Regions from separate parts of the Novosphingobium sp. ZW T3_23 genome, predicted to be linked through region 2. Evidence: predicted binding sites of a transcription regulator. Region 2 holds the regulator's gene; each other region holds the start of a gene.

Region 1 (8,065 bases), on a different contig from region 2:
GTTCATCCGTCCGCCGCGGGGCGAACCGAACTCGCTTTGACGCGAAAACTCGTGGTACCCGCCAAGCACGCCGACGTAAGGCTCAATACCGAAGGCCTCACTGCCGTCAGGGGCGGTCTCCTCCTGGGCGAAGGCTGCGGTCGGCAACGCTGCGGTAAGTGCGAGAGCAAGAAGATACTTCTTCATGAAAAACTCCAAAGTCGATCCGACGATTGTGTCGATGTGCGATTGCTTGAACGACGAACGCGGAAGTCAGTTTCTCGCGTCTGTGGCTTTTGTCACAAGCGTGTCATTTCTGCATCAGCGGTTTGGTTGTCGGGCAATGTTGGATGGCCGATTATGGCTTTCGTCGACTGTGAAGGTCTTGCGGGCTTGTCAGAATAAAAGTTACCAAATGCTAGGTGCATCGGGTAAACCGCGTGACGACTGATTGGGTTGGATGTGCGTAACCTAGCGGGAACAGTATTGCGAGAGTGTCATTATCGGCCGCCGCGGCAGTGAACTGTGGCAGGTGGTTCCGTCGCTCTAGGTTAGCCAGTTGGCAGGTTGGTTTTTAGCGGACGTTTTCGCCAAACTTCGAAAAGTGATCGACCAGCGCGGACGTGCCATCTCGGCGATGCTGTGTTCCCACTCATGTCGGGCGGGTCCGCTCAGGTGGTAGGCACCTCTGGGAGCCAGCGGTACGGTGATCCGGGCAAAGCCATTCCCACGCCTTTGCCTGAAGCGCATCGCGGCCGGTTCGCCGAGCGAAATCCCGACGACATGCTCGTAGAGCGGCCGATCGCGGTGCCACCCGATCCCCGCGCCGGCGTCGTAGCGGATCAGCAAGGCCTGGACGAGCAGTGCGGGATCGAGCGCGGCGAAGCTCGCGGCGCGGTCACGCAGCAACATGAGCCAGCCAGGGAAGGGCGGCGCTTCACGCTGCCGCCCCGTCTCGAAATCGTAGTTCCACCCGAACGAGGCAGTGAGGCGCTTGCCGGTCCAGCCCTGGAACCGGAACGGCTCGAGGTCGCATGCGTCGATACGGCTGATGAGTTCGCGTTCCTCGGCATCGTTGAGGAGATCGAGCCCGGTCGAAAGGCCGGGCAGCGCGGGGGCGCCGAACAGGTCGAGCATCATGCCGCCTGTTCGGTTTCGAACATCGGCAGGGCAGTATCCTCTGCAGGCGATGGCTCGCTCAGGTTTGACACCGTTACGCCGACCAATCTTATACCCTTGGCGGTCGGCAGGACCGAGCGGGCGAGATCGAGCGCGCTGCGCACCAGAAACTCGTGCGTCATCACCGGCTCTGTCTGGCTGCGGCTGCGGGTGATCTGCTTGAAGTCGCCGTACTTGATCTTCACGGTGACGGTGCGGCCAAAGATCTGGCGGGTCTCGCACCAGCGCCATACGTCCTCGGCCATTTTCAAAACGCCGGCCTCGATTTCACCGGAATCCGTCAGGTCCCGGTCGAACGTTGTCTCGGATCCTGAAGACTTGCGGACCCGGTTGGGGTTGACCGGCCGGTGATCCTCGCCGCGGGCAATCGCATAATACCATGCCGCCGAACTGCCAAAATGACGTTCAAGGAATTCCATGGGCTTGGCACGAAGGTCCGCGCCGGTCTCGATGCCAAGCCGCTTCATCTTGTCGGCCGTCACCGGTCCCACGCCGTGGAACCGGCTGACGGGGAGCGTCTCGACCCAGGCACCGCCCATGTCCGGGGTCACGGCAAATTGTCCGTTGGGCTTACGATGATCCGAGGCGAGTTTCGCGAGGAACTTGTTGTAGGAGATACCAGCTGAAGCGGTGAGGCCGGTTTCCTCCAGAATGTCCGCGCGGATGGCCTTCGCCGTTCGCCAGGCGGTCTCGAGGCCGCATTTGTCCGCCGTTACGTCAAGATATGCCTCGTCGAGCGAGAGTGGCTGGATAAGGTCGGTGTAGCGGGCAAACACGGCGTGGATTTGCTGCGAGACCTGCCGGTAGACTTCGAAGCGCGGCGGTACGAACACCAGTTCGGGACAGCGGCGCAGTGCGGTGACCGACGGCAGCGCGGAGCGTACCCCGAACTTCCTCGCCTCGTAGCTGGCTGCTGCAACCACGCCGCGCGCGGCCGCATGGCCGACGGCAACGGGACGTCCGCGCAAGGTAGGATCGTCGCGCTGCTCCACCGAGGCGAAGAACGCGTCCATATCGACGTGGATGATTTTTCTGATCGCGGAATCGCCCATGCGCTGACCATATCACGGGCGGAACAAATATCGAACAAAAAGGATTGCTTGCCTGTCCAGAGTAATGGCTGCGCACACTCGCTGCACAGCTCTTTCCACAGGGTTGTCCCAGAGCGCGGCCCCGGCCTTCATCGCAAATGGCTTGACCCTGCGCCGTTCCGAGTGGGAACATAAAGCGAACATCACGAGTCTTTCGAGTCATCATGCAGCTGCTGTCATCACCGCCCCCGCTTACGATCGAGCAGCTTCGCACGCTGGCGTCACCGCTGGTGCAGTATCGCACCATGCCGTTCGCCGCCGAAGCCCTGGACAGCCGATTGAGCGGGGGAGGACTGCGGGCAGGGGCCCTGCACGAAGCTGCCGCGCTCACCTGCTCACTTGTCGACGATGCTGCCGCCACCTTGTTTTTTGCCGGGATAGCAGCGCGCGAAGCACGCGCTGCAGGCGCTCCGGTCCTGTGGGTGAGCTGCCGCCATGACCTCTACGCGCCTGGCCTCGAACAGGCGGGGCTGGCGTCGGCCGATGTCATTCATGCGCAGCCGCGCGACGATGCGGCGCTGCTCGCCGTGGTCGAGGACGCGGTTCGCGACGGCACCCCGGCCGCTGTTGTTGCCGAGGCCGGCAAGGTATCGATGGTGGCGACGCGCCGGCTCCAGCTGGCGGCGGCAGAAGCCGATATCCCAGTGTTGCTGCTGCGCCGCCACCGCGCACGCGAGCGGGATCCGCTTGGCGACCCGTCGGCGGCCTGGACCCGGTGGCGCATTGCCAGCGCGCCTTCCCAGCGCCTCGGCGTGGCCGGCGTCGGACGGCCACGCTGGCTTGTCGAACTTGCACGCCAGCGCGGCGGCGAGGGTTTTACCCTGATCGTGGAGGGATGCGATGAGACGGGTCGTCTCGCTGTTCCTGCCCTATCTGCCGATCGAGCGGCTGAGACGGCAGGACCGGTTCGCCGCTCCGCGGCCTGAACCCCGCGTCCTCCAGCTTCCCGTCGACGACAACCCCGGCGCTTGCTCTGTCCCGCGCGGCGGCGGGTGGCGGCCGGGTGCGCGCTGGGCACGAGCGCAAATGCCGCGGGAGGTTGCCGAGGAGGCACGGTCGCCTGCCGAGGTGCAGCGCGAGATAGCTTCGCTTCCTTTGCACGCGCAGCCGCCGATGCGGGAGCTTGGCCGCCGTTCGGAAGCAGCGCAGCATCCCTTCAAGCGTCCGGCATCGCCGCTGCCGCGCGCCGTGCGCACCGACGCTGCGGTTGCTGCGGTTCCGCTGGCGCTCATCGGCAAAGTCGGCCGCCGCGACGAGATCGTCGCTGCCTGCCCGGCGGCAAGGACGCTCGGCATTCATGTCGGGATGGCCGCGACCCATGCCCGGGCGCTGGTCTCCGATCTCGATTTCCGCCCCGCCGAGCCGGACGCCGACGCAGCGCTGCTCGATCGGCTCGCCCTGTTCGGGATCCGCCGGTGGTCGCCAGTCGTCGCCGTATCGCCGCCCGACGGTGTCTGGCTGGACCTGACCGGCGCGGCGCACCTCCATGGCGGCGAGGCGCGCTTCTGCCGCCGCCTTCAGTCCTTCTGCCGCCGCGCCGGGTTCACCGCACGGATCGCGATCGCCGATACGCCGGGCGCGGCTCACGCGCTTGCCCGTTACGGGAGCGAGGATATCGCCATCGTAGCGCCCGGCAGCGTCCTGCGGGCCCTGCCGCCGCTGCCGGTGGCGGCGCTGCGGCTTGAAGACGCCGCGCTGGCCGCCGCGCGCAAGTTCGGCTTCGAGACGATCGCCGATCTGCTCCCGGTAGCGCGCGCTCCCCTCGCGCGCCGCCTCGGCATGGCGACGATCGACCGGCTCGACCAGGCCCTGGGCGGCAAGGCGGAGCCGATCACACCGCGCGAGGATGTCGTGATCCCGATGGTCGAGCGCCGCCTGCTCGAGCCGATCGGCACCGCCGAGGCGATTGCACAGGTCATGCAGGATCTCTTGAAGGACATGGCTGAGCTCCTGCAGGGCAAGGGGCTCGGCGCGCGCTCGCTGCGGCTGATTGCGCTGAGGATCGATGGGGGTGAGCAGATGGTCGCCATCGGCACCTCGCGTCCGACCCGCGAGGCCGCGCATCTGCTGCGGCTGCTGAAGCTCAGGATCGACCGCATCGATCCTGGCCTCGGCCTCGAGCAGTTTCGGCTACTGGCCCCGCACACAGAAGCGCTCGATGCCGAAAACCTCGGCGCTATCCTTGCCGGCGAGGCGGCGGTGCGCGATCCCGCCCGGCTGGTTGACGTGGTGGCGGGACGGATCGGGCAGGGCGCCGTCTACCGGTTCGCCCCGGTCGAGAGCCATGTTCCCGAGCGCGCGGTGCGAGCGGCGAGCCCGATCGAGGCGCCCGGAACCTGGCCGTCTTGGCAGCGGCCGGTGCGCCTCTTCGCACGCCCCGAGCCGTTGCACGGCGTGATGGCGCTGATGCCCGATCAGCCGCCGCGCCGTTTCGAGTGGCGGGGACGCGCGCACCGGATCGTGGCGGGTGACGGGCCCGAACGGATCCACGGCGAGTGGTGGCGCCGCGATGCCGAAGTCTGGGCGGTGCGCGACTACTACCGCCTCGAGGACGAGCATGGCGGGCGGTACTGGGTGTTCCGCCGCGGCGACGGAGTGACAAGCGATACGGGCGACCTGACCTGGTGGATGCACGGCGTTTTCGCATGACAGCCTACGTCGAACTCCAGGTGCTCACCCATTTCTCGTTCCTGCGCGGCGCTTCGAGCCCGGACGAACTATTTGGAACTGCGGCGATGCTTCGCTACCGGGCACTTGGCATTGCCGATCTCGGCAGCGTGGCCGGCGTCGTGCGCGCCTGGGAAGCACAGAAGGTCACCGGTGTGCGGCTGATACCCGGCACCCGGATCGATCTGAGCTGTGGCCGCCGCCTGCTGCTCTATCCCACCGACAAGGCCGCCTGGTCGCGGATCACGCGCCTGCTCACGATCGGCAAGCGCCGAGCCGGGAAGGGCGGCTGCCTGCTGCACTGGCACGAGCTTGCGGCCTGGTCCGAAGGCGTGATCGCCATCCTGCTTCCCGGCGACGCCGATGGTGACAATGCCGCCGCGCTCATTGACCTGCGCCAGGTCTATGGCAAGCGCGGCTACATGGCGCTGTTCCAGCGCCGCCGGCCCGATGACGCGCTGCGCATCGCGGCCCTCGCGCGCCAGGCGGCGGAAGCCGAGGTGCGCGCTGTCGTCACCGGCGATGTGCTCTACCATGCGCCGGATGCCCGGCTTCTCCAGGACGTGGTCACCGCGATCCGCCATGGCTGCACGGTCGACGAACTCGGTTATCGCCGTGAGGTCAACGCCGACCGGGCGCTCAAGTCGCCGGAAGAAATGGCCCGCCGCTTTGCCGCTTACCCAGACGCGCTGCGTGCCAGTGTAGAGATTGCCGAGGCCTGCACTTTCGCGCTTAGTGACCTCACCTATCACTATCCCGAGGAGCGGATGATCGACGGGCTGACCGCGCAGCAGGCGCTGGAGAAGATGGCCCACGAAGCGCTTGCCGCCATGTTCGGCGGCGCGCCGCCTCAGGATTACCGGAACCAGATCGCCCATGAGCTGAAGCTCATCGCCGACTTGAACTACGCACCCTATTTCCTGACCGTCCATTCGATCGTCAGCGAGGCGCGGCGGCGGGGCATCCTGTGCCAGGGGCGCGGCTCTGCCGCCAACTCCTGCGTCTGCTTCGTCCTTGGCGTCACCTCGATCGATCCCATCAAGCACGAGCTGTTGTTCGAGCGCTTCGTATCTGGCGAGCGGCGCGAGCCGCCGGACATCGACGTGGATTTCGAGCACGAGCGGCGCGAGGAGATCATCCAGTGGATCTTCGAGACCTATGGCCGCGACCGTGCAGCGCTGACCGCCGTCGTCACCCGCTTTCGCGCGCGCGGCGCCGTGCGCGATGTCGGCAAGGCGATGGGGCTCCCTGAGGACCTGACCTCCTCGCTGGCAGGGCTGGTGTGGGGTTGGTCGGCCGAAGGCGTCGGCGAGAAGCAGGCAGCGGAACTCAATCTCGACATGTCGGATCGGCGGCTGCGCCTGACCCTCGATCTTGCCCGCCAGCTGATCGGCGTGCCGCGCCAGTTCAGCCAGCATCCCGGCGGTTTCGTGCTCACGCATGACCGCCTCGACGAGCTGGTGCCGATCGAGCCTGCCGCCATGGCCGATCGCCAGATCATCGAGTGGGACAAGGACGACATCGATGCCTTGAAGATGATGAAGGTGGATGTCCTCGGCCTCGGCATGCTCGGCTGCATGAACCGCGCCTTCACTCTGCTCGGCGAAGCCAAGGGCATTCGCCTCGGCCTTGCCGATCTGCAGAGCGACGATCCGGACGTCTATGCCATGATCCAGAAGGCCGATACGCTCGGCACCTTCCAGATCGAAAGCCGCGCGCAGATGTCGATGCTGCCGCGCATGAAGCCGCGCCGGTTCTACGATCTCGTCATCCAGGTGGCGATCGTGCGGCCGGGACCGATCCAGGGAGACATGGTCCATCCCTATCTGCGCCGGCGCGAGGGGTTGGAGAAGCCCGAGTATCCCCGCCCGGAACTGCGCGCGGTCCTTGAAAAGACGCTGGGCGTGCCGCTGTTCCAGGAGCAGGCGATGAAAGTCGCCATCGTCGGGGCCGGGTTCACGCCCGCCGAGGCCGATCAATTGCGGCGTGCCATGGCGACCTTCAAGATGACGGGCGGCGTATCCCACTTTTCCGAGAAGCTGATCGAGGGGATGGTTGGTCGGGGCTATCCGCGCGACTTTGCCGAGCGCACGTTCCGTCAGCTCGAGGGCTTCGGCTCCTACGGTTTTCCCGAAAGCCACGCGGCGAGCTTCGCCAAGATCTCCTATGCGTCGAGCTGGATGAAGCATCATCATCCCGACGTCTTCTGCGCCGCGCTGATGAATGCGCAGCCCATGGGGTTCTACGCCCCGGCCCAGATCGTCGGCGATGCGCGGCAGCACGGCGTGGAGGTACGCCCCGTCTGCGTCAACGCGAGCCGGTGGGACTGTTCTCTCGAGCCCGCACAAGGGCCGTATCATGCCGTGCGGCTTGGCCTGCGGCAGGTGCGCGGGCTCTCGAATGCCGACGGCGCGGCGATCGTCGCGGCGCGGGGCATGATTCCGTTCGAGTCCGTGGATGACCTGTGGCGGCGCTCGGGCGTACCGCGCGCCGCGATCGAGAAGCTGGTCGATGCCGATGCATTCCACGGTTTCGGCGCCGATCGCCGCCAGGGCCTGTGGAAGGCAAGGGGGCTTAGCGAAGCGCCCTTGCCGCTGTTCGCCGCTGCGGACCGCGCCGCGCAGGCGATCAGCGCCGAGGCGCAAGAGCCGGTGGTCGCACTGCGGCCGCTTACCGATGGACGCGAGGTCATCGAGGACTATCGCTCGCTCCAGCTGTCGCTGCGCGCGCACCCGCTGACCTTCGTGCGCGGTGAACTCGCGCGGCGCGGCGTCACCCGCTGCGCGGACCTCGCCCGCATCCGTGATGGGCGCAAGGTCGAGGTTGCCGGGATCATCCTGGTGCGCCAGAAGCCGGGCTCCGCCAAGGGCGTGCTGTTCATCACCATCGAGGACGAGACGGGCATCGCCAACGGCATCCTCTGGCCCGATCGCTTCGAAGCGCAGCGCCGCACGGTGATGTCGGCCTCGATGGTGGGCCTCAAGGGTCAGGTCCAGAAGGAAGGCGAGGTGATCCACGTCATCTGCGAGAGGATCATCGATCATGGCGACCTCCTGCACTGCGTCGGCGAGATGTCCTTCCCGCACCGCACCGGCCGGGGTGACGGCGCCCGCCACGGCGGCGCCCCCGACCGGGGTGACAAAGACTGG
Region 2 (8,065 bases):
GAAATCGACGTTCGGGAACAGCTTCTTCTCTGCGAAGTACGGATCGCTGAGGGCGATTTCCTCGAGGCGCAGGGCGGTCTCGAAGAGCGGGTCGGTGACCTTGAGCGCGTCGAACACCTCGCGGACGGTCTTCTGCATGACCGTGGCGCGCGGATCGTAGTTCTTGTAGACGCGGTGACCGAAGCCCATCAGGCGGAACGGATCGTTCTTGTCCTTCGCACGGTCGATGTAGTGCTGGATCTTGTCCGGCGTGCCGATTTCCTTGAGCATGTTCAGCGCGGCTTCGTTCGCGCCGCCATGGGCAGGGCCCCAGAGGCAGGCGATGCCTGCCGCGATGCACGCGAACGGATTGGCGCCCGACGAACCGGCAAGACGCACGGTCGAGGTCGAGGCGTTCTGCTCGTGGTCGGCGTGGAGGATGAAGATGCGGTCCATCGCCTTTTCGACGGCCGGGACAACCTCGTATTCTTCCGCGGGCACGCCGAAGGTCATGCGCAGGAAGTTGCCGGTGTAGCTCAGCTTGTTGTCGGGATAGACGAAGGGCTGACCGACGGAGTACTTGTAGGCTGCTGCCGCGATCGTCGGCATCTTGGCGATCAAGCGATGCGAGCTGATCTTGCGGTGCTCGGGATCGGAGATGTCGGTCGAGTCGTGGTAGAACGCAGAAAGCGCGCCGACCACGCCGCACATGATCGCCATCGGGTGTGCGTCACGGCGGAAGCCGCGATAGAAGTTCGCCAGCTGCTCGTGCAGCATGGTGTGACGCGTGATGGTGTTCTCGAAAGTCGACAGTTCGGCTGCGCTCGGCAGTTCGCCGTTCAGCAGCAGGTAGCTGGTTTCCATGAACGACGAGTTTTCGGCCAGCTGGCCGATCGGGTAGCCGCGATGGAGCAGGACGCCTTCGTCACCGTCGATGTAGGTCAGCGCGCTTTCGCAGCTGGCCGTCGAGGTGAAGCCGGGATCGTACGTGAACTTGCCCGTCTGGGCATAGAGCTTGCGGATATCGATGACATCCGGGCCGACACTGCCCTTGAGCACGGGGTAGTCGAATTCCGTGCCACCAGCATTCAGTTTGACCTGATCACCCACCAGTTCTTACTCCTTATATGTGCGACCCGGTCGTGGCGTCCGCCTGCGCGCCAATGCGTGCGAGGCTTTCTTCACGGCCGAGCAGAACCAATACGTCGAAAATACCCGGAGAGGTCGTCTGACCAGTCAGGGCCGCCCGCAAGGGTTGCGCGAGCTTGCCGAGGCCCAATCCCAGATCCTCGGCCATTGCCTTCAGGTTGCCTTCCAATGCCTCCAGGGTCCATTCGGACTGTCCGGAAAGACGCTCGTGCATGGCGGCGAGGCGCCCCCGCGCCTCGTCCGTCAAAAGCGCCTGCGCCTTCTCGCTGAACGCGAGCGGACGCTTGGCAAACAGGAATTCTGCACCTTCTGCAAGTTCGTTGAGGTCCTTTGCACGGACCTTCAGCACCGGCATCGCCTGCGCGAGCAGAACGAGGTCGGGATTTTCAAAGCCGGCCTTCTCGAGGCGCGGCGCGACCAATTGCGCGAGACGCTGGTCGTCGGCTTCGCGCAAGTAGTGGCCGTTGAGATTCTGGAGTTTGGCGAGGTCGAAGCGCGAGGGAGACTTGCCCACGTCCGCCATGTCGAACCATTCGATCGCCTTGTCGCGGCCGATGAATTCCTCGTCGCCGTGGCCCCAGCCCAGGCGGAGCAGATAGTTGAACAGCGCCTCGGGCAGCACGCCCATTTCGTCGCGATAGGCGTCGACCCCAAGCGCCCCGTGGCGCTTGGACAGCTTCGCACCGTCGGCGCCGTGGATGAGGGGGACATGCCCGTAGACCGGCTCGTCCCACGCCATGCCGCGGATGATCACGAGCTGGCGAAAGGCATTGTTGAGGTGATCGTCGCCGCGCAGGACGTGCGTGACACCCATGTCGTGATCGTCGACCACCACCGCCAACATGTAGGTTGGCGTTCCGTCGGAACGAAGAATGACGAAATCGTCGATTTCCTCGTTCTTGACCGTGACTTCGCCCTGGACGAGATCGTTGATGGTGGTTTCGCCATCGCGAGGCGCCTTGACGCGCACCACATAGGATTTGTCGGCGGGCCACGTCGATGGGTCGGCATCGCGCCACTCGCTGTCGATACGGAAGGGCTTGCGCTCTTCCTGCGCCTTCTGGCGGCGTTCGGCCAGTTCTTCAGTGGTCAGGTAACAGCGATAGGCGTGGCCGTTGGCGAGCAGTTCGGCGGCGACTTCCGCATGGCGGTCGGAGCGGGCAAACTGGAACACCGCCGGCTCGTCGCCTTCTAGGCCGAGCCAGGTCAGGCCGTCGAAGATCGCGTCGATCGCAGGCTCGGTGGAGCGGGCACGATCGGTATCTTCGATGCGCAGCAGGTACTTGCCCCCGTTGTGCCGGGCGAACAGCCAATTGAAGAGTGCGGTACGAGCCCCACCGATGTGGAGATATCCCGTGGGCGAGGGGGCAAAGCGCGTTACAACGGTCTTGCCTGCCGCCGCTTCGCCCGATGCACTGCCGCTTGCCATTGTAAAAACCTTCCTGTCCTATGCTCACCATGGTCAGCAACGCCGCCACGATGGTCGATTTCGAGCCTCCGGCTTTAACCGGAGGCGCTGCATTGCAGCATCGCCCATGGATCAGCCAGAGCCACTTGTCGAGGAGTTTGGCCGGTGTCGAGCGTTTTCTTTCGAACAGCGGTTTCGCGCGGGCGCCGTGGCTGACAGTTGCCTTCGGAACCGGCATAATTGCGTGGTTTTCCTTGGCTCAATCCGAAGCTTGGGCGGGCGTTTGCGTAGTATGCGTATTGATTGCGGTTTTTTCACGAACCCGACAGAACGAACTTTCTCGTTTCCCCTATATCGGAAGGGCGATTTTCGCACTCTCGCTCATGGTGCTGGCGGGCTGTCTGACGATCTGGACCCGATCGGAAATCATCGGGCAGGCTGCGATCTCCCGGCCCGTCACGGGTCTATTTACAGCACGCGTACTGGAGCGGGAACAGCAACCGGCCTTAGAACGCGTGCGCCTGGTACTGGCGTTGCGTTACCCGGAAAGCCGTCGTGCGATCAAAGTTCGGATGAATGTTCCCGCTTCATGGGTTGGCGATCGTGTTGCGAGCGGAACGCTCATCCGCTTCCATGGCAGGCTTTCGCCTCCGGCATCGGCTATGTTTCCCGGCGGCTATGACTTCGCGCGATCTGCATGGTTTTCCGGATTTTCGGCAACAGGAAGGATCACCTCCCCGGTTGAGATTCTGGCTTCTGGTAGCGGGGGGAACTGGATTGCGCGACAGCGCCTGGCGCTTTCGAAGCACATCAATCGGCAACTTCCCGGCTCCGGGGGTGGTATCGCTGCGGCGTTGACCACGGGAGACATGGGCGCGATCGGCAAGGACGATGCGCAAGCGATGCGCGATGCCGGGCTTGCGCACCTGCTGTCGATCAGCGGGCTTCATGTCAGCGCGGCGATCGGGTGCATATATTTCCTGGTGCTGCGTTCGCTCGCCCTTTTTCCCGCGATCGCCTTGCGCGTACGACTTCCGATCCTCGCAGCCGTGATGGGCGCGCTTGCGGGCATTGGCTATACGCTGCTCAGCGGCTCGCAGGTGCCGACCGTACGATCCTGCCTGAGCGCATTGCTGGTGCTGGCGGCACTGGCGTTGGGGCGCCAGGCCTTGTCGATGCGCTTGCTGGCGGCAGCGGCCTTCCTTGTTCTGCTGATCTGGCCCGAGTCGTTGATCGGTCCGAGTTTTCAGATGAGCTTTGCCGCTGTGATGGTCCTGGTCGCATTGAGCGACTCCGCACCGATCAAGCACTGGCTGGCACCGCGAGATGAAGCGATTTTAACCAAGGCGCTCCGCAGTTTCGCGCTCATGCTTGTCATGGGTATCGCCATCGAAGCGGCGCTGATGCCTATCGGGATGTACCATTTCCATCGCGCGGGGTTTTACGGGGCTTTCGCGAACCTTCTTGCAATCCCTCTGACGACCCTGATCGTCATGCCCCTGGTCGCATTAGCGCTGGCATTAGACGTCGTGGGTCTTGGCGCGCCGGTCTGGTGGTTGGCGCACCATGCGGTGGATGCATTGTTGGAGATCGCGCGATGGGTCGCCGCGCAGCCGGGTGCCGTAAAGGTGATGCCGCGCATGGGCGAATGGCACTTCATGCTGTTCGTGGTCGGAGGGCTGTGGCTTTGCCTGGTTCAAAGCCTTGCACGTCTCTGGGGATTGGCTGCGATAGCTGCCGGATACCTTGGGCTGATGATGATCCAGGCGCCGGACGTCATGATTTCTGGAAACGGCCGTCACGTGGCATGGATCGATCCTGTCAGCGAGCGCCTTGTTACCTTACGCGACAGTTCGAGCGACTATGCCTTGGATAACATCATGGAGTCAGCCGGCGTCCTGGATGATCCGGAATTGATGCGCTCCAACCCTCAAGCCAAGTGCAACGAAGATTTCTGCAAAGTGGCGCTCAAGGACGGCTATTCCACTCGCCATCTTCTGATCGCCAGAGGGGATCTGCCCGTACCGGAAGATGCCTTGGCAAGGGCCTGCGCGCGATCGGATATCGTCATCGCGCACCGTCGCTTGCCAACCACATGCCGTCCCAAATGGCTAAAGGTCGATCGACGAATGCTGGACCGTACGGGAGGCGTCACGATTGATTTGAAAAACCGGAGGCTGACATCGGTAGCCGAGACGCAGGGCGACCATGGATGGTGGCGCAATGGCGTGCTCAAGCAAGTACAACACTAGCTGGCGTGACGACATTGGACAGGCAGGGGAGGGCGTTCCGTCCCCCTTTTGCCGATCAGTGATACCGGCGCAGCAACCCAGCGAGCTTGCCTTGAACTTCTACTTCGTCCGGGCCGTAGATCTGAGGCTCATAGGCCGCATTCGCTGGGTCGAGCCGAACCATTCCGTCTTCCCGCCGCAGGTACTTCAGCGTAGCTTCTTCTCCACGGATGAGCGCGACCACGATCTCGCCGTCCCGTGCAGTAGTGGTGCGCTTCACCAGCGCGAAATCTCCATCGAGAATTCCCGCTTCCACCATCGAATCCCCCGACACTTCGAGGGCGTAGTGATCGCCGGAACCTAGAAGTGCCGCGGGTACCGGTAGCGAAGACTGGCCTTCCAGCGCTTCGATAGGGACACCGGCTGCAATGCGGCCGTGTAGGGGGATTTCTATGACGTCGTTCGCCGGACGGCCAACAGCCGGTGCGCGCGAGGCGATTTCCTTGGCAGACGCCGGCTTTGGCGGCTTGCTCGTTGCATCTTCAGGCTGACGAAGCACTTCGAGTGCTCTGGCGCGGTTGGGGAGACGGCGGATGAAGCCGCGCTCTTCAAGCGCCGAGATCAGCCGGTGAACACCCGACTTGGACTTGAGGTCGAGGGCTTCCTTCATTTCCTCGAAACTGGGGGAAATGCCGCTTTCCTCAAGCCGGACCTGGATGAACCGGAGCAACTCGTGCTGCTTGCGCGTCAACATCTGCTTAGCCTCATGTGTTCTGCGGCACTTGGCCCAATCCCGTCCGACGAACAGCCCTGTCAGGCCAGCAGCCTTTCAAGTATCGCGTTCGTGAACATTGAGGGAACAATTATGCAACGAACAGGGTATCGTCAAGCAATACCGCCATTTTGGAGCAAGAACATCTGAACCGTGTCCCCCACTTCCGCGCGCGGGGCCTGTGCAGGGCGATCGATCAGAACGTTGCTGGCTGCGAGCGACGACAGTGCTCCGCTATCCTGGAGCGATAGCGCGTGCACCGTCTCCCCGTCCCAACAGCCCCTCACGAACTCTCGACGCGCGCTGCCGGGTTGGAGCGGCTGCGACAGGCGGGCCGTAATCGGCCTGGCAAGCGCGCCGGACGCGCCAGAGAGCGCGCGCAGCACCGGAAGCAGGAAGAGGTAGGCCGTTACGAGGCTGGAAACCGGATTTCCCGGCAAACCGATGACGATCTGCTTGCGGGCGCCTTGTCTGCGGGTTGCGACGAGCAGCGGCTTGCCCGGCTTGATCGCAACGCGCCAGAAATCGATATCGGCGCCCCAGGCTTCCAGCGCGGGACGAAGGAGATCGTGGTCGCCAACCGAAGCTCCGCCACTGGTGACGATGACATCGGCATCCTGAGTCGCTGAAAAGGCGGCCACGATGGCGTCGATATCGTCGGGGACCGGTCCATTTCGCTTTGCATCTACCGGAACGCTTCGCGCCAGCGCCGTGAGCATGGCGCCGTTGCTGGCGGGAATCTGATGATCCCCGCAGGCTTCCGGATCGGCCGACAGTTCGTCGCCGCTGTCGATCACGGCAAGTCGGGGCAGCCGCCTGACGGGCAAGTGACGATGGCCCGAGGCGATCGCGAGCCCGATCTGTGCCGGTCCTATCAGAGTTCCCACGGCGAGCAGCGGTGCGCCGTCCTGGAAGTCCAGGCCCTTGGCACGGATATGCTTGTTTTCCGGGGTGGGGGCGTCGCCGGTGAGGGTGAGGTGGTCTCCTTCGCGGGCCAGGTCTTCCTGAACTATCACGGCGCCGGCACTTGCGGGGAGCAAGGCTCCGGTCGAGATACGCACCGCCTGACCCTTGGCGATCGTGCCCATGAAAGGATGGCCGGCGGCACTTTCGCCGATCACTTTCCATGGGCCTGCAATATCACCGGGGCTCAAGGCATAGCCGTCCATCGCGGACATATCCGCCATGGGCTGGCAGCGCCGGGCGAGAAGCGGGGCTGCAAGATAACGACCCGCCGCACTTTCGACATCTACGTGTTCGACTGGGAGAGCCTCGACAAGAGCCAGGAGCCTCGCCTGCGCTTCCTCCAAGGGCATCGGTGGCATCATCGCGACAGATCCTCGGCCTTCCAATGCCCGGATTTGCCGCCAAGCTTTTCGACTAGGCGGATGTCGCCGATGACCATGGCCTTGTCGAGCGCCTTGGCCATGTCATAGATTGTCAGAAGGGCGATGGAAGCTGCTATAATCGCTTCCATTTCAACGCCTGTTTTGCCGGTGAGCGAAACCGTGGCCCTGGCCTCTATCGCCGCTTCCTCGAAAGTGAAATCGACGTTGATGGCGTCGAGAAGAAGCGGGTGGCACATCGGGACGAGTTCAGAAGTCTTCTTGGCCGCCATGATACCGGCAATGCGCGCGGTTCCCAGGACATCGCCTTTCGGCGCGTCTCCAGCGCGGATGGCGGCGAGGGCCGAGGTTGTCATCGTGATACGCCCCGATGCGACGGCGACGCGGCGAGTCTCCTGTTTCGCGCCGACATCCACCATCCGTGCGGTTCCTTCGGCATCGATGTGCGTGAGAGACTTGCTCATGTAACCTCTTGGAACCAGCGACCGGAATGTCAGGAAAGGAAGCTTAGATTCCGGACAGCAGCCGCCGGGTTGCCGCTTCGACGTCAGCTTCGCGCATCAGGCTTTCACCGACCAGGAACGTGCGAGCGCCACAGGCAGAGAGGCGTTCGAGATCCTGATGACCGTTGATGCCGCTCTCGCTGACAAGAAGGGTTCCCGGTGGGGCAAGCGGAGCAAGTCGTTCCGTCGTTCCGATATCGGTGACGAAGCGCTTCAGGTCTCGGTTGTTGACGCCGATCAGGCGGGATTTCAACCGGCCTGCGCGTTCCATTTCGGCCTCGTTGTGAACTTCGACAAGGCAGTCCATCCCGCGCTCCATGGCGGCCGCCTCGATCTCCGCCATGAGCACGTCGTCGAGAGCGGCGACGATGATCAGGATCGCATCGGCGCCCATCGAACGGGCTTCGGCCACTTGCCACGGGTCCACCATGAAATCCTTGCGGATCACCGGCAGCGAGCAGGCCGCGCGGGCGTCGACCAGGAAATCCTCGTGGCCCTGGAAATAGATCGCATCCGTCAGCACGGACAGACATGCCGCTCCGCCGCGCTCATAGGCAATCGCGTGTTCGGCGGGCCTGAAATCAGCTCTTATCAACCCTTTGGAAGGAGATGCTTTCTTGATTTCAGCAATCAGCGCGAACCCGGATTCGGCCTTGCGCCGCAGCGCGGCTTCGAAA
Region 3 (4,016 bases), on a different contig from region 2:
GATGAACATCTCGGCCTACAGCCTCGTCGCCGTCACCAAGCGCGCGGCGGCGATGATGCCGGAAGGCGGATCGATCCTGACGCTGACCTATTATGGCGCGGAAAAGGTCGTCCCCCACTACAACGTCATGGGTGTGGCCAAGGCGGCGCTCGAAGCCTCGGTGATGTATCTCGCCAACGATCTCGGCCCGCAGAACATTCGCGTGAACGCGATCTCGGCCGGTCCGATCAAGACCCTGGCCGCCAGCGGCATCGGCGATTTCCGCTACATCCTGAAGTGGAACGAGCTGAACTCACCGCTGCGCCGCAACGTCACCATCGACGATGTCGGCGGCTCGGGCCTCTACTTCCTCTCGGACCTCTCCTCGGGCGTCACCGGCGAGACCCACCATGTCGACGCGGGCTACCACCTCGTCGGCATGAAGCAGGAAGACGCGCCGGACATTGCGCTGAGCTGATCGACGCAATCTGGATGGAAAAGGGGCCGGGAGGAAACTTCCGGCCCTTTTTTCGTGCTGGTCAAAGACCCACACTCCCCCTTCACCCTGAACTTGTTTCAGGATCCATCGCTGACCATCAACGGCAGTCCGATCGGCAAAATGGATCCTGAGCCGAGGGCCAGCGCAGCTAAACAAGTTCAGGATGACGTTGATTTTCAACGGATGTCCTGGGCCGAAACACGAGCCCTTTCCAGATTTCCGACATACAGGATGAGAGTAACCCACAGCCGAATCCCTGCCTGATCCAGACTCAAATTGCATGGGACAAGAATAGAACATAAAAGGAACATATGTTCGATTCGAGTCGCCTCAAACGTGCAGCGAGTCTCGTCCAGCCCTCTCTGGAAGGCTGGCCGGATGTGCCGTTGCAACAGGACGGTGTCCACGAATTCTACGCCACTCAAAGTGGAGACGGCGCCGCGCTTGCTCTGGCGCTGCTCTGCGCGATCCAGGGGCGCAAGGCCGGAGAGCCGTTGCTCTGGCTGAGGCTGGCCAAAGGAAAACAGGCCCGGCAGCGTCCCTATGCGCCCGGCCTTGCCGAACTGGGCCTGGATCCCGCCACGATGGTGCTGATGCGCCTGCCCGACCTCCAGAGCCTGCTGCGCGCGGGCATCGACTGCGTTCGCCATGGCAGCGCCGGGGCGGTGGTGATGGAGATGGACGGCCGCGCCCCGGCTTTCGACCTTACCGCCTCCCGGCGCCTCGCCCTGGCGGCGGAGCAGAGCGGCACCATGGTCATGATCGTACGCAGCGGCGCAGACCCCGCACCCAGCGCCGCGCACACCCGCTGGCAGGTCGCCAGCGCGCCTTCGGTCCCCCTGCCCGCGAATGCGCCGGGCGGACCGGTCTTCGACGTGACCCTGCTGCGCCGGCGCGGCGGGCGCGATGGACTCAACCTGCAACTGGAATGGGATCGTGAGCGCACCGCCTTCCAAGACCCAACACTTGGGCGTGCGCCGCTACCTGGCGGTAACCCTGCCCTTCCTGCCGTCCGAACGGGCGATGCGGGAAGGCGCAGCGCCGCCTGACGCGGCTTTCGCCCTCATCGCCAAGCAGCGCGGGGCGCAGCGCATCATGGCGCTGTCTCCCGCCGCGCTCTCGCTCGGCCTTTCGGCAGGCATGATGCTGGCGGACGCGCGCGCGCAAGAGCCCGATCTCGCCGCCCTGGAACACTGCCCCGAAGCCGACCACGCCCTGCTCCTGCGCCTGGCCGAAGCCTGCGAACGCTATACCCCGACCGTCGCCCCCCAAGGCGACGACGCCCTGGTGCTGGACCTCACCGGCTGCCTCGACATCCTGGCCATGGACGAAGGCGAGGTCCGGGACGATCTCGTCGCCCGGCTTTCCCGGCTGGGTTTCCGCCCGCTGACGGCCTGCGCCGGCACGCCCGATGCCGCCCTCGCCCTCGCCCGCTTCGGCAAGCGCTCCGTGCGCGAACTGCCGGTGGCCGCGCTGGGGCTCGAAGGCGATGCCCACCTCGCCCTCGGGCGCGCCGGGCTGCGTACCATAGGCCAGCTTGCCGACCGGCCACGCGCGCCCCTCGCGGCGCGGTTCGGCAAGGCCATGTCGATCGCGCTCGCCCATCTGCTGGAAGAGCAGGACCGGCGCATCACCCCGCATCGCGCCCTGCCCCCGATCTGGGTGGAGCAGCGCTTCGCCGAGCCGATGGCCACGGTCAAACCGCTGCTCGGCGTGATCGAATGGCTGGCGGGACAGGCGCGCGACCTGCTCGTGGCGCGCGGACGCGGCGGGCGCCGCTACGAAGTCTCGCTGTTCCGCACCGACGGTCATGTCGCCCGGCTGGCCATCGACAGCGGGTTGCCGCTGCGCGAACCCGCCGATGTCGCGCGGCTGTTTCGCGAGCGCATCGAATCGCTTTCCGACCCGCTCGATCCGGGCTTCGGCTACGATCTCCTGCGCCTGTCCGTTCCCCTGCACGAAGACGTGTTGGAAGGGCAGGATCGGCTGGACGAGAAGGATTCCGGCAGGCCCGACCTCGCCCCTTTGCTAGACCGCCTGCAAGTCCGCTTCGGCGCCGAATGCCTCCACCGCTTCGCCCCGCGCGACGAGCACTTGCCGGAATATGCCGATCGGCTCGTCCCGGCCGCGTCCCGGCCCCAGTCCCGACCTGATTCATGGCCCCAGCCGGAAGCGGGCGAGCCGCCCTTGCGCCCGCTGTTCCTGTTCGAGCCGCCCCAGCCGGTCACCGTGCTGGCCGAAGTGCCCGACGGCCCGCCGCGCCGGTTCGGCTGGCAAGGCAGGCAACACCGGGTGGTGCGCCAGGAAGGCCCCGAACGCCTCGCCTATCCCTGGTGGAAGACTGTCGAGGCCACCGGCCCCACGCGCGACTACTACCGGATCGAGGACGAGGACGGCCGCCGCTTCTGGCTGTTCCGCCATGGCCTCTACGGCAGCGAGAAAGCCGATCCGCGCTGGTATCTCCACGGCGTCTTCGCATGAGCGCGCAGGCGCCTGCTTACGTCGAATTCGCGACGACAACCGCCTATTCGTTCCTGCGCGGCGCCAGTACGCCGGGCGCGATGGCGCTCAGGGCCATGGCTCTCGGCCATCCCGGCATCGGCATCGCCGACCGCAATACCGTGTCCGGCGTAGCCCGCGCCCTCGCCGCGCTGCGCCAGTTCGCGGAAAAGAAAAAAGCGGAAAGACAAGGGCCAGAGCAAGAAGCAGAGGATGACGACGAAGAAGACGAAGAGGGTACCCTCAAATTCCGCCTGATGGTCGGCGCACGACTGGTCTTCGCTGACGATACCCCCGAGATTCTCGCTTACCCCACCACCCGCTACGGCTGGGGGCGACTCACCCGCCTGCTCACCACCGGAAACCTGCGCACCACCAAGGGCAACTGCGTGCTGCATCTCGACGACCTGCTCGAATTTCTGGAGGACATGCAGCTAATCGTTGACCCCAGCAAAACCCGGCCTGCCCCAGACGAGATGTTGCGCCGACTCTCCGATGCCGCCCCCGGCAAAGTCTGGCTGGGCGCGACGATGCTGCGTCAGGGCCGCGATGCCCGCCGCCTCGCGGCCTTGCGCGAGCAGGCAGCCGTGACCGGCGTGCCGCTGATCGCCATCAACGATGCGCAGTACGACAAGCCGGAAGCGCGCCCCCTGCACGACGTCATGACCGCGATCCGGGAAAAGACCACGGTGCAGGCCGCCGGTCGTCGCCTCGCGGCCAATGCCGAACGATACCTGAAACCCGCCGCCGAAATGGCCCGCCTCTTCACCGCCGCCCCCGAAGCCATCGCCGCCACCGAAGACTTCATGAACGGCATCGCCTTCAAGCTGGAAGACCTGAGCTATACCTATCCTCACGAGCCGGTTCCCTATGGCTATACCCCGCAGGGCTGGCTGACCGAACTCGTCTGGAGCCGGGCAAGCGATCTCTATCCTCAAGGCATTCCCGACAAGCTGACCAGGCTGCTCACCGGCGAACTGGAGATCATCGGCCAGCAGGACTACGCCGCCTATTTCCTGACAGTTCATGACATCGTTCA
Region 4 (8,065 bases), on a different contig from region 2:
GCGCAAGGAACCGCCGGATATCGACGTCGATTTCGAGCACGAACGGCGCGAGGAGGTGATGCAGTACATCTACAAGCGCTATGGCCGCGAGCGGGCCGGGATCGCCGCCACGGTCATCCACTACCGCTCGCGCAGCGCCGCCCGCGATACCGGCAAGGCCCTGGGCCTGAGCGAGGACGTGACCGCCCGGCTCGCCAGCACCGTCTGGGGCAGCCATGCCGCGAAATACGACCGCAACCGCTGCCTCGAAGCCGGACTCGATCCCGACAACCCGACGATCGCGCGGGTGAATCGCTTCACCGAGGCGATTCTGGAGTTCCCCCGCCACCTTTCTCAGCATGTCGGCGGCTTCGTGCTGACTCAGGACCGGCTCGACGAAACCGTGCCGATTCATCACGCGGCTATGGAGGACCGCACTTTCATCGAATGGGACAAGGACGACATCGACACGATCGGCCTGATGAAAGTCGATATTCTGGCGCTCGGCATGCTGACCTGCATCGGCAAGGCCTTCAAAATGATCGAGACCCACATCGGCCGCCAGTATCAGCTGAACTCGGTGCCGGGGGACGAGGAAGATCCCGAGGACAATCCTCCGCACGTTCGCGAAGTCTACGAAATGCTCCAGCGCGGCGACAGCATCGGCATCTTTCAGGTCGAAAGCCGCGCCCAGATGAACATGTTGCCGCGTTTGAAGCCAAAGGAATTCTACGACCTTGTGATTCAGGTCGCCATCGTCCGGCCCGGGCCGATTCAGGGCAACATGGTGCATCCCTATCTTCGCCGCAGGCAGGGAATCGAGAGGGTGGAATTTCCTTCTCCCGCCCCGCCCCATGACCCCAAGGAACTCCACGAGGTACTCGGCAAGACAAAGGGCGTTCCCCTGTTCCAGGAGCAGGCGATGAGGCTGGCGATCACCGCCGCGAACTTTTCCGATTCCGAAGCCAACCAGCTCCGCCGCGCCATGGCGACCTTCCGCAATGTCGGCACGATCGGCTCGCTCCATAGCAAGATGGTGGGCGGCATGGTCGCGCGCGGTTACGAAAAGGAATTTGCCGAACGCTGCTTCCAGCAGATCAAGGGCTTCGGCAGCTACGGCTTCCCGGAAAGCCACGCCCTCGCCTTTGCAAGGCTGGTCTGGGTCTCGGCCTATATCAAGCACCATTATCCGGCCGTCTTCGCTGCCGCCCTGCTCAATTCGCAGCCCATGGGCTTCTACGCCCCGGCGCAGATCGTGCGCTGCGCGCAGGAGCACGGCGTGGAGGTTCGCGCCATCGATGTGGGCCATAGCGAATGGGACTGCACTCTGGAACGGAACGAAAAAGGCCTGCTCGCGCTGCGCCTGGGGCTGCGCCAGATCCACGGTTTCCGCGAAGACTGGGCCGAAAAGATCAAGGACCACCGCCCCTACACCAATCTCGAAGACCTCGCCCGCCGCGCCGAACTGCCGCAGCGCGCGCTCAATCTGCTGGCCGATGCCGACGCCTTGCGCTCGCTCGGCCTCGACCGGCGCGAGGGCCTGTGGGAAGCGCGCCGCACGCCCAGCGGCGAACTCCCCCTCTTCGCCGCCGCCCGCGCGCGCGAACTGGGCGAGGAGCCCCCGGCCGCCCTGCCCGCCATGCCGCTGTCGGAACAAGTGGCGGCGGACTACCAGACCACCCGCCTGTCCCTGAAGGCGCATCCGATGGACTTCCTGCGCCCCGTCTTCGCGGCGGAAGGCGTGCTGAGCTGTGCCGAACTCGCGCAGGCCAAGGCAGGCAAACGCGTCAAGGTCGCGGGCGTGGTCTTGGTCCGCCAGCGACCGGGAGAGGGCAAGGCGATCTTCGTCACCCTGGAAGACGAAGGCGGCATCGCCAACGTGGTGATCTGGGAAAGGCTGTTCGAGATCTATCGCCGTCCGGTCATGGCCGCGCGGCTGATGGTGGTGGAAGGCCTCGTCCAGCGCAGCCCCGAAGGCGTCATCCACCTCATGGCCCAGCGCATCCACGACAGGACGCCGGAACTGGGCCGCCTGTCCGAAGACCACGAGACTCATCCGCAGCTCTCCAACGCCGATGAGGTCGTCCGCCACCATCACCCCCGCAATGTGCGGATCCTGCCCCGCTCACGGGATTTCCATTGACTCAATGTGCAAGAAATTCAGTGATTTTTTAAAGACATGGCAATATCGCATCCCCCTTCTCTTACTGACGGGGGTATCGATGTCCGACAACGGTTCACAAAATGCAGCCATGGCCGGCCTGCTCTATCAGGCGAATGCCAAGTCCACCGGCGTAACCTATCTGCTGTGGTTCTTCCTCGGCGCTCTGGGCGCGCACCGTTTCTATGCCGGAAAGACCGGCAGCGGCATCGTTCAACTGGCGATGTTCCTGGTGGGCTGGGCCACGATCTGGCTGCTCGGCCTGGGCCTGCTGCTGCTGGTGCCGCTGGGCATCTGGGTCCTGATCGACGCCTTCCTGATCCCCGGCTGGCTGCGCGCGTTCAACACCAACCTCGTCCACCGCGTACTCGCCTGAAACACACGGGGCCTGAAGCAACACGGGCGGCACGCAAGCGCCGCCCGGCCAGCGGACCGGAGCAATTCGCCTGAAATTTAGGGAAATGGTGCACCCGACAGGATTCGAACCTGTGGCCTCTGCCTTCGGAGGGCAGCGCTCTATCCAGCTGAGCTACGGGTGCAGTGCTGGGGCGACTAGCAGAGCGTGAGCGGCGTTTCCAGCGCCAAATCCATCCACGACAACATAGGCTTGGGAAAACCTTTCCGAAAAAAGCTCTCAGCCGATCGACATCCGCATGCCGACGGCTTGATAGTTCTCTCTATGTTCCTATTATGCCGCGATGGCCGAAGCTGATTCCTTTCTCTCGCCGCCGCCGCTTTCCTTCGTGGCTACCGATGTAGCGCGTGGAATCGGGCGGCTTTTTGCCCGCAACGACATATGGTGCCTGCCGGAAATGCCGCTGCGTTGCGGCCGCAGGGCAGACCTCATGGGCATCGATGCCAAGGGCCATGTCATCATCGTGGAGATCAAGGTTTCGCGCGCCGATCTGCTCGGCGACGGAAAGTGGACCGACTATCTCGACTATTGCGACCGCTTCTACTGGGGCCTGCCGCCTTCGCTGGACCGCGCCCCGCTCGAAACAGAACCGTTCCTGCCGGACAGGTGCGGCGTGATCGTGGCTGACGGTTACGACGCGGAGATCCTGCGCCCTGCCCCGCTCAGCCAGCTCGCGGCCGCACGCCGCAAGGTGGAAACGGAACGCCTGGCGCGCGCCGCCCTTCGGCGGCTTGTCACGCTGGGCGATCCCCAGACTCAGCAGTGGGGTGGGGAAAGCTGACGGACGATCCGGAGACGCCAAAAAGCTTCGGCGTCCCGGATCGTGCCGAAAGTCACGCGATCTCCTTCTCGATCCATTCCGGATAGAACGACGGCTCCCGTTCAGACCAGCCTGCCGCCGTGGCGGCCGCCTCGCTTATCGAGTGGAGCAGTGTCTTGCGACGGTCGGGGCGAATTTGCGGCAAGGCCGCTGCACCGCAGAATGCGCCGGGCAGCCAGGGCCGCACCCAACCACCGAGCAGGCGTTCGTAAAGAAACCGGAAGGCGGAAAACGATTCGATGCGATCCTGCGCCAGGTCGAACGCCGCGATGTGCACCAGCTTGCCCATGAAAGCCGTGATATCGTCGAACCCGAATTCGTCGGGCCGCATATCCCGCAGTTCCGCCAGATCGCCGTAGGCATCGTACTGCTTTCGGATCGAGGTGGCCTCAACGCCGTCACGCGCCCAGAGACCGAGCGCGTCCTGCCGGCCAAGCCCTACGTCAAGGCTGCGGCGGATATAGCGCTGTTCGCAGGGGGTGAAGCTGGCGAACTCCCGCAGTTCGCTGATGGTGATAGTGGCCTTTCCCGTGTGAGTCATGGTCCTGATCCTCGTGACACGGAAGGACTATCCTCCCTGTCACTAAAACCAATTTCTGCCACATCGGTTGCTACAGCCTTAACTGCGCAAAGGTTTGTGTCCGATATTCCCGGTAAGATTCGCGCAGGATTTCAATTCGGGACAGCTTCGATAACGCCCTGGCGGCGCTTTTTCGGCCGGGATCGGCTCTCGCGGGAAGATCGAGAGGCCGACCGCCGGCCATCGTCAGGCAAAAATTTTCAGATGAGACCGGCCAGCGGGCTGGACGGATCGGCGTAGCGGCGCTGGGCCATACGTCCGGCGAGGTAGGCATCGCGCCCCGCCGCCACCGCCAACTTCATCGCGCGGGCCATCCGGATCGGATCGCGTGCCTCGGCTATGGCCGTGTTCATCAGCACCCCATCGCAACCCAATTCCATCGCCACGGCGGCTTCCGAAGCGGTGCCCACGCCTGCATCGACCAGGACCGGCACCTTGGCGCCCTCCACGATCAGCCGCACGGTGACCTTGTTCTGGATGCCCAGTCCCGAACCGATCGGCGCGCCCAGCGGCATCACCGCCACGGCGCCGGCTTCTTCAAGCTGTTTGGCCGCGATCGGATCGTCCACGCAGTAGACCATCGGCAGGAAGCCTTCGTTCGCGAGGATTTCCGTAGCCTTCAGCGTCTCGCGCATGTCGGGATAGAGCGTGCGCGCCTCGCCCAGAACTTCCAGCTTCACCAGATCCCAGCCGCCCGCTTCGCGCGCCAGGCGCAGGGTGCGGATGGCATCGTCCGCGGTGAAGCACCCGGCGGTATTGGGGAGATAGGTGATCTTCTTCGGATCGATGAAATCCGTCAGCATCGGTGCCTTGGGGTCCGAAACGTTGACCCGGCGCACCGCAACGGTAACGATTTCCGCGCCCGAAGCCTCAACCGCAGCCGCGTTCTGCTCGAAATCCTTGTACTTGCCGGTGCCGACGATCAGGCGCGAACGGAAGGTGCGGCCAGCAACAGTCCAGGTATCGGTGGTCGAGGTATCAGCAGCAATATCGGTCAAGGTTCGCGTCCTTTCGGGGAACGGGTAACTCGGAATCTCAGCAGGGCCGGCGATGTCAGCCGCCGCCTACGAAGTGAACGATCTCCAGCACGTCGCCGTCGGACAGCGTAACGTCGGCCAGGGTAGAGCGCGGCGCGATCTCGCCATTATGCTCGACGGCGACCTTCTTGGGGTCGAGCCCGATCCCGGAGACAAGGTCTGCGATCGACGAGCCGAGCGCCACGCGGCGCGGTTCGCCGTTCACGATGAGGGAGAGTTCAGCAGCCATGGGCCGCAGATAGCGCCGGGAATCGATTTGGAAAGTGCCCAATCGGCACTTTCCGGGAAAGTCCCTTCCCCGGAAAGTCCCTTCAATGCGCGCGGTGCAGGTTCCGGATGTGCGCAAGGGCGACCAGCGCGACGCCGACGATCGTCAGGATCGATTCCGCAAGGCCATGGCCTACCGCGATCGCCGCCGCCATGAGCGCCAAGCCGATGCCGCCGACAACCAGCGGTCCGACGCGCCCGTGACGCAGGGCACCGAAGCCCAGCGAAACGATGCCGACCACCAGCGCCAGCGCCAGGCCTATGCGATGAACTTCGGGCGCCAGCAGAACTTCGCCGCCAAGCCCCAGGAATCCCACGAAGAATACGCCGAGCACGCAATGGATCGCGCAAAGACCACTAAGGACGATGCCTGCCCGGTCCAGCCGGTTTCGAATCGCGATGATGGCGGTACGCATGAATGTCCATGTATGTGACGTTGTAACATTCATCAAGCCCCGACCGTGCGAAGAAACATTCGGTCGACGCGCCTCTTGCGCAATTCGTCGCAAGATCGCAGGGATTTGCGCCATGAGAGTTTCAGACGGTCGCCCCATCCTCGGCACAGCCGACGATATCGCCCCCATGGTTCGTTGGCTGCTGATCGTGGCCGCGCTGGTCGTCCTTATCGTCGCGGTCGGGGGAATCACCCGGCTGACCGAGTCCGGGCTGTCGATCACCCAGTGGAAACCGCTGACCGGAGCGATCCCGCCGCTGACCGACGCGCAATGGCAGGCCGAGTTCGCCCGCTACAAGCAGATTCCGCAATATATCGACGTCAACGGACCGGCAGGCATGTCGCTGGCGCAATACAAATTCATCTATTTCTGGGAGTGGGTCCACCGCCTGCTGGCGCGCGTCATCGGCCTGGCCTTCGCGCTGCCGCTCGCGTGGTTCTGGTTCAAGCGCACGATTCCGCTGGGCTACAAGCCGCGCCTGGTCGCACTGCTGGCGCTGGGTGGGCTCCAGGGCGTGGTGGGCTGGTGGATGGTGTCCTCCGGCCTCACCCCGGAGGCGGCAGACCGGGTGAATCACTTCCGCCTCGCCGCGCACCTGCTGGTCGCGCTGACGACGCTGGGCGGCCTCGTCTGGACCGCGCTCGATCTTCGCGAACTGCGCCGCGGGCAGGCTCCGGCGCGGGTGACCCGCTTCAGCGGCGTGGTCCTCGGCATGCTGTTCTTCCAGCTCTTCATGGGCGCAATGGTCGCGGGCCTGCGCTCGGGATACGTCGCGGGCATGGGCTGGTTCAGCATGGACGCCTGGCCGCTCATGCAGGGCACCTTCTTCCCCGAAGGCGTGGAATGGGCGGGCGGCGCGCTTCACGCGCTGGTCAACGATCCCTTCCTCACGCACTTCGTCCATCGCTGGTGGGCCTGGGCGGTCGTCATCGTGCTGGTGGTCATGGGCCGCCGCCTCAAGGCCCGGCATGCCCGCCTGGCATCGATTGCAGTGCATTCCGCCTTCGGCACCCAGGTGCTGCTCGGAATCTTCACCGTGTGGTCTGGCGTGGCGCTGTGGCTGGCCGTGGCGCACCAGCTCTGCGGCGCGCTGCTGGTTGCCGCGACGGTATGGGGCGCCCATTGCCTCGGCCGCCGCGATCAGGTGGGCCTGGGAATGTGAGCGGGGACAGCCAGACCCCTGCCCTCGCCTGGTGTCCCTTCCCGGATGAGCAAAGCGCGCTCTCCGTAGTAGATGCCCTGCTGGATGAGGGCCTTGCCGCCTGCGGTAACCTGCTGCCGGGCATGACCTCCGTCTTCGTCTGGAACGGCGCAAGGGACACCGCCTGCGAATTCGGCCTGCTGGTCAAGACCAATGCCGCGCTGCTGGACCGCGCGGTGGCCCGGTTGGCGGAGCTTCATCCCTATGACGAGCCCGCCGTACTGGGCTGGCGCTGCGATGCCGCGCCGCCGGGCACCGTGTCCTGGCTGGCCGGCATTGCTCCGCTCTAAACTCCTAGCGGTATTATTTTACCTCTCTGGAAAGCCGCAGTCTGCTTGACTTGAAGGCCCAATTCGACGATTTGGCCGCCTTCCCGCGGTGCCGGAGATTCGTGAAAGCGATCGATTCGGCTCCCGCGACCTGAACATTAGGGATAGACCAGCCATGAAGGCGCTTACGAAGGTCACCCGGTCGATCAAGCCGGCCGAGGTGGAAAAGAAGTGGCATCTGATCGATGCCGAGGGTCTGGTGGTTGGCCGTCTCGCGGTCGTCATCGCAGACCTCCTGCGCGGCAAGCACAAGCCGAGCTTCACCCCGCACGTCGATTGCGGCGACCACGTCGTCGTGATCAACGCCGAGAAGGTGAAGTTCACCGGCAAGAAGCTTGGCGACAAGACCTACTACAAGCACACCGGCTACGCCGGCGGCATCAAGGAAGTGACCGCGGACAAGGTTCTCGCCGGTCGTTTCCCCGAGCGCGTGCTTGAAAAGGCTGTAGAGCGCATGATCCCCCGTGGTCCGCTGGGCCGCGACCAGATGCGTGCCCTGCACCTCTACGCCGGCACCGAGCACCCGCACGGTGGCACCCAGCCCGAAGCGCTCGACGTCGCTTCCATGAACCGCAAGAACAAGGTTGGCGCGTAATGTCCGATACTGAAACCGTACAGAGCCTGTCCGACCTCAAGGACCTGGGCGAAGTCGCCGCCGTTGAAACCGCGGAAGAAACCTTCAAGCCCGTCGTGTCGAACGCGCCGCTGCGCGAGCAGCAGCTCGACGCCTACGGCCGCGCCTATGCCACCGGCCGCCGCAAGGACGCCGTGGCCCGCGTGTGGGTGAAGCCCGGCACCGGCAAGGTCATCATCAACGGTCG

Evidence for each region. The regulator LexA, encoded in region 2, represses DNA repair genes until DNA is damaged. The targets are predictions, from matches to a motif close to GTTCCNCNCTTGTTCT.
Region 1: the regulator LexA is predicted to act here: its motif matches at 2,231-2,246, upstream of ACI3K3_RS23220 (ImuA family protein).
Region 3: the regulator LexA is predicted to act here: its motif matches at 761-776, upstream of ACI3K3_RS15320 (ImuA family protein).
Region 4: the regulator LexA is predicted to act here: its motif matches at 2,811-2,826, upstream of ACI3K3_RS15295 (MmcB family DNA repair protein).

Annotation. Positions count from the first base shown of each region.
Region 1 is NZ_JBJDRF010000074.1:10,071-18,135, reverse strand. It holds gene ACI3K3_RS23235 (opacity protein) at 1-186, opposite strand, end outside; gene ACI3K3_RS23230 (alpha-ketoglutarate-dependent dioxygenase AlkB) at 526-1,116, opposite strand; gene dinB (DNA polymerase IV) at 1,116-2,210, opposite strand; gene ACI3K3_RS23220 (ImuA family protein) at 2,414-3,175, shown strand; gene ACI3K3_RS23215 (Y-family DNA polymerase) at 3,090-4,898, shown strand; gene ACI3K3_RS23210 (error-prone DNA polymerase) at 4,895-8,065, shown strand, end outside.
Region 2 is NZ_JBJDRF010000011.1:50,647-58,711, reverse strand. It holds gene ACI3K3_RS08665 (citrate synthase) at 1-1,089, opposite strand, end outside; gene gltX (glutamate--tRNA ligase) at 1,103-2,557, opposite strand; gene ACI3K3_RS08655 (ComEC/Rec2 family competence protein) at 2,587-4,788, shown strand; gene lexA (transcriptional repressor LexA) at 4,844-5,521, opposite strand; gene ACI3K3_RS08645 (molybdopterin molybdotransferase MoeA) at 5,653-6,867, opposite strand; gene moaC (cyclic pyranopterin monophosphate synthase MoaC) at 6,864-7,349, opposite strand; gene trpC (indole-3-glycerol phosphate synthase TrpC) at 7,393-8,065, opposite strand, start outside.
Region 3 is NZ_JBJDRF010000029.1:22,802-26,817, reverse strand. It holds gene fabI (enoyl-ACP reductase FabI) at 1-457, shown strand, start outside; gene ACI3K3_RS15320 (ImuA family protein) at 790-1,527, shown strand; gene ACI3K3_RS15315 (Y-family DNA polymerase) at 1,415-2,959, shown strand; gene ACI3K3_RS15310 (error-prone DNA polymerase) at 2,956-4,016, shown strand, end outside.
Region 4 is NZ_JBJDRF010000029.1:14,602-22,666, reverse strand. It holds gene ACI3K3_RS15310 (error-prone DNA polymerase) at 1-2,122, shown strand, start outside; gene ACI3K3_RS15305 (TM2 domain-containing protein) at 2,202-2,516, shown strand; tRNA gene ACI3K3_RS15300 (tRNA-Arg) at 2,603-2,679, opposite strand; gene ACI3K3_RS15295 (MmcB family DNA repair protein) at 2,839-3,336, shown strand; gene ACI3K3_RS15290 (hypothetical protein) at 3,389-3,916, opposite strand; gene ACI3K3_RS15285 (bifunctional sulfur carrier protein/thiazole synthase protein) at 4,156-4,953, opposite strand; gene thiS (sulfur carrier protein ThiS) at 5,009-5,221, opposite strand; gene ACI3K3_RS15275 (MerC domain-containing protein) at 5,304-5,675, opposite strand; gene ACI3K3_RS15270 (COX15/CtaA family protein) at 5,788-6,876, shown strand; gene cutA (divalent-cation tolerance protein CutA) at 6,873-7,205, shown strand; gene rplM (50S ribosomal protein L13) at 7,360-7,839, shown strand; gene rpsI (30S ribosomal protein S9) at 7,839-8,065, shown strand, end outside.